DNA from 3 places in the Pseudoalteromonas luteoviolacea genome. Region 3 is predicted to be linked to each of the others. Evidence: predicted binding sites of a transcription regulator. Region 3 holds the regulator's gene; each other region holds the start of a gene.
What was found. Region 3 encodes MetJ, which represses methionine synthesis genes. Its sites were predicted from a motif close to TAGACGTCTAGACGTCTA; they were not measured.
Positions count from the first base shown of each region.

Region 1: S4054249_RS16400 (homoserine O-succinyltransferase) is a predicted target of MetJ. The motif match lies at 2,820-2,837, and genes of this name have one in related genera.
Region 2: S4054249_RS02305 (methylenetetrahydrofolate reductase) is a predicted target of MetJ. The motif match lies at 2,752-2,769, and genes of this name have one in related genera.

Region 1 is NZ_CP015411.1:3,864,984-3,869,275, forward strand. Features, by position in the region: gene metH (methionine synthase) at 1-701, opposite strand, end outside; gene S4054249_RS16395 (homocysteine S-methyltransferase family protein) at 713-1,735, opposite strand; gene S4054249_RS16400 (homoserine O-succinyltransferase) at 1,794-2,741, opposite strand; gene S4054249_RS16405 (hypothetical protein) at 3,028-3,261, opposite strand; gene S4054249_RS16410 (DMT family transporter) at 3,456-4,292, shown strand, end outside.
Region 2 is NZ_CP015411.1:550,110-554,401, reverse strand. Features, by position in the region: gene S4054249_RS02310 (M16 family metallopeptidase) at 1-2,525, opposite strand, end outside; gene S4054249_RS02305 (methylenetetrahydrofolate reductase) at 2,811-3,767, shown strand; gene S4054249_RS02300 (zinc-dependent metalloprotease) at 3,836-4,292, opposite strand, start outside.
Region 3 is NZ_CP015411.1:312,598-316,889, reverse strand. Features, by position in the region: gene metL (bifunctional aspartate kinase/homoserine dehydrogenase II) at 1-199, opposite strand, end outside; gene metB (cystathionine gamma-synthase) at 204-1,427, opposite strand; gene metJ (met regulon transcriptional regulator MetJ) at 1,757-2,077, shown strand; gene S4054249_RS01325 (malic enzyme-like NAD(P)-binding protein) at 2,135-3,376, opposite strand; gene rpmE (50S ribosomal protein L31) at 4,002-4,217, opposite strand.

The sequences.
Region 1 (4,292 bases), 1.4 Mb from region 3:
ACTGAGTGGATAGCTTCTCGAACTGGATTGTTGCCTCGGAACGAGAACGACACGTTAGACACACCACCTGATACCTTACAGTGTGGCAGGTTTTGCTTTATGCGGCGCGTACCTTCAATAAATTCAACGGCATAGTTATCATGCTCTTCAATACCAGTGGCAACGGCAAAGATATTCGGATCAAAGATAATGTCTTCTGGCGGGAAGCCAAGCTCGTCCACAAGGATTTTGTAAGAGCGCTGACAAATTTCAAACTTACGATCTGCCGTTTCGGCCTGACCGACTTCGTCAAACGCCATGACAACAACAGCTGCACCAAAGCGCTTTAATACTTTGGCCTGTCGTACAAAAGGCTCTCTGCCCTCTTTCAACGAGATAGAGTTTACAATGGCCTTACCTTGAATACATTTCAGGCCAGCGACGATGACATCCCACTTAGAGGAGTCAACCATAATAGGTACTTTTGAGATCTCTGGCTCTGAGGCAATCAAGTTTAAAAACTTCACCATCGCCATTTTTGAGTCCAACATGGCTTCATCCATGTTGATATCAATCACCTGTGCACCGCCTTCAACCTGCTCTCTGGCAACTTCCAACGCTGTTTCGTAATCTTCTTCTAAAATGAGGCGTTTGAATCGCGCAGAGCCGGTGACATTGGTTCTTTCCCCAACGTTGGTAAATACAGCTGTAGATTGCGTCATAATGATACTTCCTAATTCAGGTTACAGGCTTCAAGGCCTGATAAACGCATGCGTACTTCAAGCTCAGGGAGCTCACGCGGTGACACCGTAGTCAAACCATCAGCGAAAGCTTTAATATGCTCAGGCGTCGTACCACAGCACCCGCCAACTATATTAATAAAACCTTCTTTACCCCAATCAACAATCTCTTTGCTCATATCATCGGCTTCTAAATCATATTCACCAAATTCATTCGGTAAGCCCGCATTAGGGTGCACGGATGTAAAGGTTTCACAGACGCGTGATAGCTCTTCAACATAAGGACGCAGTAAATCAGGTCCCAAGGCGCAATTTAAACCAATAGAAATCGGTTTGATATGACGAATAGAGTTATAAAATGCTTCTGTGGTTTGACCTGACAAAGTACGACCAGACGCATCAGTAATAGTGCCTGAAATCATTACAGGCAAGCGGATCCCCGCTTGCTCAAATGCCTCTTCTACGCCATAGGCAGCCGCTTTAGCATTGAGCGTATCAAAAATCGTTTCAATCAAGATAAGGTGCGCGCCGCCTTCGATTAAGGCAAGGGTTGATTCAATATATGCTTCCACCAGCGCATCAAAGGTCACATTACGATAACCCGGATCATTTACATCAGGAGAAATAGAACATGTTTTTGATGTCGGACCAAGTACCCCGCCCACATAGCGTGGTTTACTTGGATCTTTGGCGGTAAATTCATCGCATACCTGACGCGCTAATTTTGCTGACTCGAAATTAATTTCACGGCTTAAACTCGCCATGTCATAATCTTCCATAGAAATCGTCGTCGAGTTAAACGTATTAGTCTCAATGATATCAGCACCGGCTTCTAAATATTCACGGTGAATTTGTTTGATCACATCTGGCTGCGTGAGGCTTAATAAATCGTTGTTGCCTTTAATCAACACATGCCAATCTTTAAAGCGCTCACCACGGTAATCCTCTTCCTCAAACTTGTGTTTTTGGATCATGGTACCCATAGCACCATCTAAAATGACAATACGCTCTTGCATGGTTTTTTTCAGCGCTTCAGATACGGCTTGGCCATCGACAGGCTCAAATGGCACACTGTTATTCGGCATAATTGTTAGTCCTTACGTCTTGGCTAACGAGATTAATATCGTACGGAGTTGTCTGGTAAACATAATAGTTTAACCAATTTGAAAATAATAAAAAGGCGTGACTTTGCCACGTTTTTGATGGCTTGGCATCAGCATCATTATTTGGAAAATAGTTTTCAGGCATAGGGGCATCCGGACCATTTTGTAAGTCACGCAAATATTCTTTTTGCAGTGTATCAGCATCATATTCAGGGTGCCCAGTAATATACACCTGACTGCCCGTTTTATTTTTAAGAAGGTAAGCGCCCACCTTCTCTGAACCAGCCAATATAACAAGGTCATCATTATTATTAATCTTATCAATGTCGATATGGCCATAGCGAGAATGCGGTACTAAAAATTCATCATCAAACCCGCGAGTCAAAGCGCCGTGATCAAAAAATACTTGATGTTTAAACACACCACACAGCTTTTGTTCTTTAAGATCTCGTTTTAATCCATGGTGATGAAATAAGCCTGCATGAGCCGCCCAACAAGAAAATAACGTTGAGGTTACATGGTTTTCAGCCCAGTCAAAAAACGCTTGTAGTTCTTGCCAGTAAATTACATCGGTGTATTCCAAATGTGCCAATGGTGCACCAGTCACAATCAAAGCATCGTAGTTTTCATCTTTTACTTCAGAAAAATAACGATAAAACATATTTAGGTGCTGCTCGGAGTTTTCCGAGCTACGGTGTGTATCGAGGCGCAATAAATCCACATGGACTTGTAGCGGGGTATTGGCCAACAAGCGAATAAATTGAACCTCAGTTTCTACCTTATTTGGCATTAGGTTCAATATAGCTAAACGCATCGGGCGGATCTCTTGAGACATGGCGCGGCTTTTTGGCATCACAAAAACATTTTCATGACGCAGCCTCGCAATCGCAGGTAACTCGTCTTTAACAGTGATCGGCATGAGATCCTCCCAAATTGGATAAACTGACAATACTATAGTGGCTGACATTATGAACGAACGCCATAAAATATCAACTTCTAGATGTTCAGACGTCCAAATGAAATTCACTCTTAAAAAGTAAAGAGACACACACGACAGGCCCAAGCAAAAACTAAAAAATAATCAGCAGGATCATGAAAAGCTAAGTAAGGAAGGAAGGACAAGCTACATTGAGCTTAGTTGGAAGGAATCAAAAAAGGAATAAAGGGTGCTCAAGCAATAAGCACCCAGTCATGCAAGTAGATGATTAACTGAAATAGCCATACCCTAAAACGACACTCGCTATCAGTCCTGTTGCAGCGAAAATACCATACTCGATGCCCACTTTTAAACGCTGCTCTCCAGCAAATTGCTTTGACTCCGTCATCGCCATAATTAAGCATGAGATAAACATGCAAAAGCCCAAAATAATTAAATTAATTTGAATTGCATCTAGGAACATATCACTCTCCAGAACAAGGCCATAGGCCGATTTAAGCACACGACTACTTCAACGAAAATGAGTGTAGCAAATAAAGTTCTAAAGTTTCAATAAAAACTGAAAGTTTATTTTTAGGTGGGAAATATAAAGAAGGGAACAAGATACTCGCAGACGGTTAAACTCAATTATGTTGCATATATATACAAAATAATTACAGTAGCGCCACATCAGCAAACAAGTAACTAAGTAAATTTGTGGGTATTGGAGAGATCGCTGCGTTTTGTGCAGCTGCAGTATGGGCATTTTCGACCCTGCTCTATAAACGATTTAGTCATCATCTAAATCCATTAGAATTAAATGTCGCAAAGGGTGTTATCGCTACTGCATTAATGGCAGCCGTACTCCTTTTCACGTGGGATACGCAATTGCCATCTAGCCATACGAGTTGGGGGTGGTTGATTGCCAGTGGTATTGTTGGCATTGCCATTGGTGACAGCGCTTATTTTGCAGCACTGCGCAATATTGGCCCTGCCCGCACACTGGTGATTGAATCACTCGCACCAGCCATTGCAGGACTACTCAACATCGTTTTGCTAAGTGTTTATATCTCTGCAACGGCCTGGTTAGGTATTATTATTACCACTATCGGCGTCATTATCGCGGTAAAACCAAGCCAAAAACTGCCAAAACTAGATAAAGATATCTATCGAAAAGGGGTGTTATTTGCACTTGTAGCTGCCACTTGCCAAGCGGCCGGCATGGTACTTTCAAAAGGAGCACTCAATGATGACAGTATCAGTAGCCTTTGGGCTGCAATGATACGGCTTGCTTCAGGTACCTTAGTCGTCGCCATGATAGTTGCCCTACTCAAACAAGCATCACTGACTCGATCCATTACACTTAAAGGGATTGATGGCAAAACCTGGTTATTTGCTGCTGTGTTTTTTGGCACCTTTATCGGACTATGGCTGCAACTTATCTCAGTCAACAATACAGATCCGGCGATTGCACAAACCATTTTTTCAGCAGCGCCTTTAATGGTAATGACCATGAGTTTGATCCGAAAAGAGCATGTAACACGGGGGATGATA
Region 2 (4,292 bases), 240 kb from region 3:
TTATTTAAGAAGTTACGTGTTGCTTCAAAATCTTTTTCACTCATCCCCTGCTTAATCATTTTATCCAGCTCATACACCGCGACACGAGTAGCAAAATGCGCATCATTGTTTGAGCGAAGTGGACGTAACCAAACTTGGAAGATCTGCTCAGAGCGACCTAAGTTCGCATCAGGCATAGTTTGGTACATACCGCGTGGGAAGTATTCTATGTAAGCATAATCGCCATAGTTCATACCGCGAGTTTGACGAATTCGGTCAAATAGGAAAGCGCCTGAATTACGGTGCTCACCAAAGTATGAACGCACTAACCAAAGCGCTGTCCAATCTTTGCTACTGCGTACCGTATCAATGGGGAAACCAAATGACACCGCCGTTGATTTAGCGCTTTTCTCGACTACGGTCGCATGAACCCCTTCTAGTGCAGGCGCATCAGCAACATTTAAACGCTTTTCTTCACCCTTTGGTAAACGCGTTAAGTCTTGTATCAATTTCGCCTTCAAATCATCATTTAGCGCACCTGTTAAACCTAGATTTAACTTCGCTTGAGTGAACTGGCTGTGATAGAAATCCTTCACATCTTGCAATGTGAGCGCTTCTAAATCTGTCAAATCACCTAGATTGAGGCTTTCATAGGCATGGCCTTGATATAGCTTGTGATAAAGCACCTCTTTACCCAGCTCTTCATCATTGGACGACTTTAAGTCTGAATTAATGTTATCAATCAGCTCTTTTTTCAAGCGACTAAAGTCATCTTCTCTAAAACCAGGATTAAGAAGTTGCTCTCCAACTAATGCATACCACTGCTGTGCATTGTCTTTATGCACACGACCACGCAGTGCAATCATCTCTTTGTCTACTTGGTGAGCAAAGCTACCCGCTAGCGGGTACATGGCTTTTTGGATTTCTTTATATGACTTGGTGGCACTGCCCCCTTTAGCAAGCATTGCGGCGGTCAAAGCAGCAACCCCTTTTTTCCCCACCGGATCAGCAGCCGCACCCGTGTAAAATAACCAGTTCACATCAACTAGCGGTGAATTAGACGTTTTATCTAGTACGGTAAAGTGTTGCTCTGTCGGCTGGTTTAGCTTAGCTGTTAGTGCGTTAAGATCCACTTCTTTATCAAAACCAGTGATCTCAGCTTTTGCTGACATCGTTACGGTATTTCGTCCAGAGTCAACGAAGTACTTATTAGCAACTCGGCGGATATCCTCAGGAGTCACAGTGTCTGCCGTTGCATACATTTGATTGATGACCTCAGGGTCACGCTCAAAATGTACATAGCTTGCCAACATCGATGCGATTGCCTTTGACGAATCTAGCTCATTGGCAAAGCTATAACGCTTATTTGATTTCAGTGCCGCTAGCTTACCTTCATCCACCAATTCAGCACGCGCTGTCGCGTAAGTACGGTTAACCGCATCTCGAACAGTAACTAAGTCTTGTTCGTTTTCTACTTTAACGAACACATGTAAAAGACCTGGATCTTTTGTTTCCGCATTGTATGTGATCAACTGTGTCGCAATTTGCTTATCAACCACCAGCTCTTGGTATAGCTTTGAATTTTTCGAGAAATAAAGCTCTGAAATCAAATCTACTGCTGCACGATCTTTTTTCGTCGGCTCCCATGCTGGCCCTTTGTATGACACTAACAACCAATGGCCCGGTTGACCTTCATTGACGACATGCTGGTATCTTGCTGCTTGCTGTTTTGGTTCAGCAGGGATCTCTGCCTGATATTCACCACGTTTCCACTCACCCCAGTGTTTTTTTACCATATCCACTGTCGCTTTAGGCTCTACGTCACCCACAATGATAATGGTTGCATATTCAGGTTTGTAAAAGCGCTCGAAGAATAAATCCGCATAAGCCATTTGATCCGGCATCGCCTCAATGTCTTCAAAAAAGCCCATCGTAGTGTGCTTATAGGTGTGCTCATCAAAGGCATTCTCACGTACAGCCCCAAGCAACTTCCGTAAAGGATTGGCATTGTTTTTAAGGTATTCACCTTTTACCGTCAGCGCTTCTGTGCGAAATTGCTCTTCACTGAAGTGCAGGTTTTGGAAAATATCAGATTGGATTTCAAGGACTTTATCTAAGTGCTCTTTTGAAAAGCTCAGATAATAATTGGTGTAATCATTCGTCGTATAGGCGCGATTATCCACCCCTGAATTTTTAATAATATCTTTGTAAATCACTTCCGGATATTTTTTTGAACCTTTAAACATCATGTGCTCAAAAAAATGTGCAAAGCCAGTTTTGCCGTCTTCTATTTCATTACGCGACCCCACTGAAACCGGGATCTGTAAAGACACCACATCAGGGTAGTCTGTTTTAACCACCATGACACGTAAGCCGTTATCAAGCTCTTCGAGTACGTAATCATGCGCAAATACTTTGTTAGCAACGGTGTCGACATCAGCCACAGCACTGTTCGGTTGGCCATGGGTGTTATTCATATTATTTGCAGCACACCCCGTGAGTGCCAAGGTGACGGCAAGGCTGGTTGCCAGAAGCTTAAATTTCATATGCATCCCTAATGTTTATCGTTTTTTGTCTCTGTATGCCTGTGCACAACACAGGTTTATCTCCTGATTATGCCTTAAAGTCAGTAGAAATCTTGTATATATCGACAAATAACGTAAAAACCTCCCCATAAGCTAACGAAACATTGTGCACCATAATTTGCTTAAATTTCAGTCCTTATGAAAAAAAGTCATATTTAATGAAGTAAATTCAATAAAAAAATCTATCTAGACGTCTAAATGGCTGCTATATTTACTCCATAATGATGAATGAGCGGGAATGAGGACATGGCTTTAACGCTACAAGAGAAAATATTAGACCCTAACCAAGGGGTATATTTGATTGGTACAACTCCACCAAAGCTGGGGACAGACAGTGAGCAGCTGCAAACAATTGCAACTAAACTTTTAGATCGATTGCATGAGATTGAGTATGATGGCGTAGTTATTTACGACATTCAGGATGAAAGTAGCCGTACACAAGTACCTAGGCCTTTTCCTTTTAAACAAACTGTCGATCCTTGTGAGTACAGTAAGTTGGTTCGCGACTTGTCTAAGCTTGACGTGATCACCTATAAAAGCGTCGCACAGCGTGACAGAGAAGAGTTCACACAATGGCTATCTAAGACCAAACAAGACTTTGGTTTGAACAATCTCGTATTAGTTGGTAGCCCCTCTTCCAGCGGCGACATCAAATTAGGTCTGCCTGAGGCTTATCAGACTCTAAATGAGCATTCACAAGACTTTTTCTTGGGCGGTGTTACGATTGCAGAACGACATGCGAATAAACGTAATGAACATGAAAGGCTCATCGATAAAACCACCAAGGGCTGTGAGTATTTTATCTCTCAAGCAGTCTATGATGCACAAGCGACCATTGATTTATTAACCAGTTATGCACGCACTTGTCGTCAACAAGGCATCGAGCCAAAACGAATTATTTTGACTTTCACTCCCTGTGGTGGACAAAAAACGTTAGAGTTCATGGAGTGGCTAGGTATTTCAGTGCCAGAAGCAACAAGGTGGCGCATGCTAGATGCTAACAACACACTTAATGAATCAATCAAGATTTGCCGTGAGAATTTAGATCTCATTTTACGCAGTTGTGCGCATTTAGACATTCCTCTGGGGCTAAACATCGAAAGTTTAACCAACCGTAAAGAAGAAATTGATGCTTCTATTAATTTATATCGCCTGCTCAAAGCGACCATGGAATTAAAGTTAGCTGAAAAGCAAATCGCGTAATCTTTACAAAACACCATTCATCAATTGAAAAGCCCCGATGTGGGGCTTTTTTACTATTTAAATTAGCATTAAATGGGTGATCCTGGCGGCATAGCGAGCGGCGCATAATTTGCGGGCCACTTCCCTTCTTTCAAGAAGTATTGAATATGCTCACCTAGATAAACCGCAAATGTATCAGCTTTACTTGGACTCGAAAATAGCGACTGCTCATTTGAATCTTGAGCGATTTGTCGCAAATAATAACGCAGCTGCGCTTGCACCTCAGGCGCAACCTTATCACTCGCGCTCAAATCTGCCATTCTGTATGCCGTCAAATACTGTACACGCTGATTTAGCTTTTTAGCCATGGTTGATTTTGGGTTAACCTCAAAGACATGCGCATGAACTTGAGACAGTACTTCATCACTCCCCAAATTGGCGTTGTTACGAGCATACTGTTGTGCAACACGGTTTAAACGCTCAGCATTGAGCAGTAGCTTTAAGGTATGTTGCGTCGCCATTTCAGGTAATGCCATAGCATCTAAC
Region 3 (4,292 bases):
GAATGTCGTTAAATGCGTTATCATCTTTTTGTTGATAACTTTGCCATAGCTTCACCAGGGTATTTGTTGTCTTACCGGCAGCAGACACCACCACACAATCACCAACTTGGCATTGGCCCAAAATAATGTTCGCAACCGCTTGATAACGAGCCGCTGAGCTCAGGCTTGAGCCACCAAATTTATGTACTACTTTTGTCATGTTCTTACCATAAAACCGTGTGTGCTGGTGATAATTTAAAATCTTTGGCACTGTCTGAGCTGCCAGATCCAGGGCTATTTACTTTTCGAAAAGCCAACTCTAAATCAGCAAGCAAGTCTTCTACATCTTCGATACCCACCGAAATGCGGATCAACGTATCTCCTACGCCAGCTTCAAGGCGTGCTTTAGGCTCCATACCTGCATGAGTCATTGTTGCTGGGTGACAGATCAAGCTCTCGACCCCACCTAAAGATTCTGCGAGAGAAAACTGAGATAGAGAGGTTAAAAATGTCGCAGAATCTTTGAGAGTCCCTTTAATATCAAAACTCACCATGCCACCAAAACCATGTTGCTGCTTTTTCGCAAGCTCATGTTGAGGATGGGATGCAAGTCCTGGGTAATATACTTGTTCAACGTAAGGTGAGGCTTCTAAATACTGTGCAATCGCTAACGCATTTTGTTCATGTTGTTTTAAGCGTACTTTTAACGTTCTCAAGCCTCGTAGAGTTAAGTAACTATCAAAAGGGGAACCTGTGATGCCAATATTATTCGCCCACCAAGCAAGCTCATCTCCAAGCTCCTGAGTGCGCGCGATCACAGCTCCGCCAACAACATCTGAGTGACCGTTGATAAATTTAGTGGTTGAATGCACAACGATGTCTACCCCAAATGCAATTGGATTTTGTAATGCAGGAGATAAAAATGTATTGTCTGCCGCAACCAAAGCACCACAGCCATGCGCAGCTTGAACCACGGCTTCAATATCTGTTAAGCGTAAAATTGGATTACTAGGTGTTTCTATCCATACAATCTTAGGCGCAATCTCTGCGATCTGCTTAATACTCTCTGGCTGTGTTAAATCAAGCACTTTGACTTTCAGCAAGCCGCGCTTTTCCAAAGAGGTAAACAAGCGATAACTACCGCCATAGCAGTCATGTGGAATGACCAAGGTATCATCGTGATTTAATAACTGTGTAACTAGGTGAACCGCAGCCATGCCCGTTGCTGTAATTATGCCTTTTTCCCCACCCTCAAGCTGAGTGAGTGTATCGGCCAATATATCTCGGTTTGGGTTACCACTACGGCCATAATCATAATCTCGCTTCTTATCAAAATCAGCAAAAGAATAGGTCGTTGAAAGATAAAGAGGAGGCACAACTGCACCATGATGCTTATCTGCATCAATGCCATTTCTTACGGCAATCGTTGACTTTTTACTTTGGCTCATAGCTCACCTAGATACTTGGATGTTTAGACGTCTAAAAGGTTAGATGAACAATTGAAAGATGTCAAAACATTTATACTTCTATATGGCCAAATAACTAGTATTTGACTATCTTATTCAAACCGATAAAATTTCGCCACGAAAGCGATAAAGGATGCCAATAAGACTGAATCTTTGACCAAATATGGCAAAAGACCGAGTATTCTGCCAATTTCCTGTACAATCTGCGTCTATTTATAGGGTGCAAGGTACAAACCGTCTGCAGCACACTCAGCACGCAAAAATACAGTCTTATTTGCATTCAAGGTAAACACTGAGGCAAGTACACAATTATGGCTAAATGGAACGGTGAATATGTTCACCCTTATGCAGAACACGGTAAAAAATCAGAACAAGTGAAAAAAATCACGGTTTCAATTCCTCTGAACGTATTAAAAGTACTCACAGATGAAAGGACTCGTAGACAGGTCAATAACCTGCGCCATGCGACAAACAGCGAACTATTGTGTGAAGCTTTTTTACATGCCTTCACTGGACAACCGTTGCCCAACGATGAAGACTTGAGAAAAGATAACCCAGAAAAGATCCCGGCAGAAGTACGCGATATAATGGAAAAGATGGGATTAGATATCCCAGAAATAAACGAAGACTAACGCATCGTTCAAGCCAAAAAAAGCCTCACTATTGTGAGGCTTTTTAGTTTTAAAAGCTTACGCCATGTAATTCTCTGGCATATCAATTTGCGCAACGCCCGAGTCAATTGCTGCTTGTGCAACCGCTTTCGCGATGCGTGGCAATAGACGAGGGTCCATCGGTTTTGGAATAATATACTCAGAGCCAAACTCTAGACTTTCGACTTCAGCAGCAACCAGTACTTCTTGAGGCACAGGCTCTTTCGCAATGCTACGGATAGCTTCTACAGCGGCAATTTTCATTTCATCATTAATGGCTGTGGCGCGAACATCAAGTGCGCCACGGAAAATAAACGGGAAACACAGCACATTATTAACCTGATTAGGATAATCAGAACGACCCGTTGCCATGATTAAGTCATCACGAGCACCATGCGCGACTTCAGGACTGATCTCAGGATCTGGGTTCGAGCATGCGAACACCACAGGCTTATCAGCCATCAATTTAAGATCTTCAGGTGATAGTAAATCTGGACCAGATACACCAACAAACACATCAGCTTCTGCGATCACGTCTTGCAGCGTACGCTTGTCCGTATTGTTCGCAAATAATGTTTTGTATTCATTCAAATCATCACGACGCGTATGGATCACACCTTTACGATCTAGCATATAAATGTGCTCACGCTGAGCGCCGCACTTAATTAGCAGCTCCATACATGCAATCGCAGCAGCACCGGCACCCAAACAAACAATAATTGCTTCTTTGATGTCTTTACCTTGGATCTCCAACGCGTTCAACATACCAGCCGCTGTTACAATCGCTGTACCATGTTGGTCATCATGGAAAACAGGCACATCACAGCGCTCAATCAAGGCTTTTTCAATCTCAAAACACTCTGGTGCTTTAATATCTTCCAAGTTGATGCCACCAAACGTGTCTGCGATATTTGCAACCGTATTGATGAAGTCTTCAGTTGTATTGTGCTTTACTTCAATATCGATAGAGTCTAAACCCGCAAAGCGCTTAAATAAAAGGGCTTTACCTTCCATAACTGGTTTAGAAGCCAATGGGCCTAAGTTACCCAGACCTAAAATAGCAGTACCATTACTGATAACAGCTACCATATTACCTTTACCTGTATAACGATAGGCGTTGGTAGGATCTGCGGCAATTTCACGTACAGGTTCTGCAACACCTGGACTATATGCTAATGCAAGATCTTTAACTGATTCAGCTGGCTTTGTCAGCTCGATACTGATTTTACCTGGGACGGGGTGAGCGTGGTAATGTAATGCTTTTTCACGTAAATCTGACATGACGCGATTTTTTCCTACGAGAAGTTAAAAGTGAGAGTGAGATAAAAATTCGCTAACTGCTTTCAACAATACCTTTTTTGAAAATTAATTCAAGCACTATCAGGTCTATCCTGTTAGCCGATATTTTTTGTAATTTAGCGACTTTTAAGCCACTTTTCATCAATATTTACTGCTATAAATTAACGCTTATACAAATTACCTTTGGCCATTACAGGTTAATTTATATGCAAAAAGTCCATTTTTGATACACAACAATCATCTTTAAATAAATAAACCACTTTTACTGTAAGATAAAAGCATTTAGTGACATTTAAATGAATTTATAAAAACTTAATGACAAAGTTTTATAGCATAACTATTCAAAACAAAGATAAATTTAAACACTCAACTCATGCTAAACCATTCACAATGCGATGGGCCACACTCAATGGATTATTATCAATGCAGGCTGCATCGCTAACTATGCTATAAAACAAATATGGCAACTTTTTAATACAATACCAAATTGCAAATGATTTTTATTGGTGGGAGATTAGACTTGCGATATGAAATATGTGGTGAAAAACATCCTTACGGGCACAAAAAAAGCACCCATAGGTGCTTTCTATTATCAACTAAGTCGAAATTAACGCTTAGCAGATAATGCGCCAAAGCGCTTGTTGAAGCGATCAACACGACCACCAGTATCAAGAATCTTCTGCTTACCAGTGTAGAATGGGTGACACTCAGAACATACGTCTAGGTGAATGTCTTTACAAAGTGTTGAACGCGTCTCAAATTTGTTACCACAAGAACAAGTTGCTGAGATCGTCTCGTACTTAGGATGAATACCGTCTTTCATAGGAAACCTCTAGTTAAGGCCGTATCGCTCTCCAAACCCGAAGTTTGGCACCATACGTCGTTATACAAATAAATT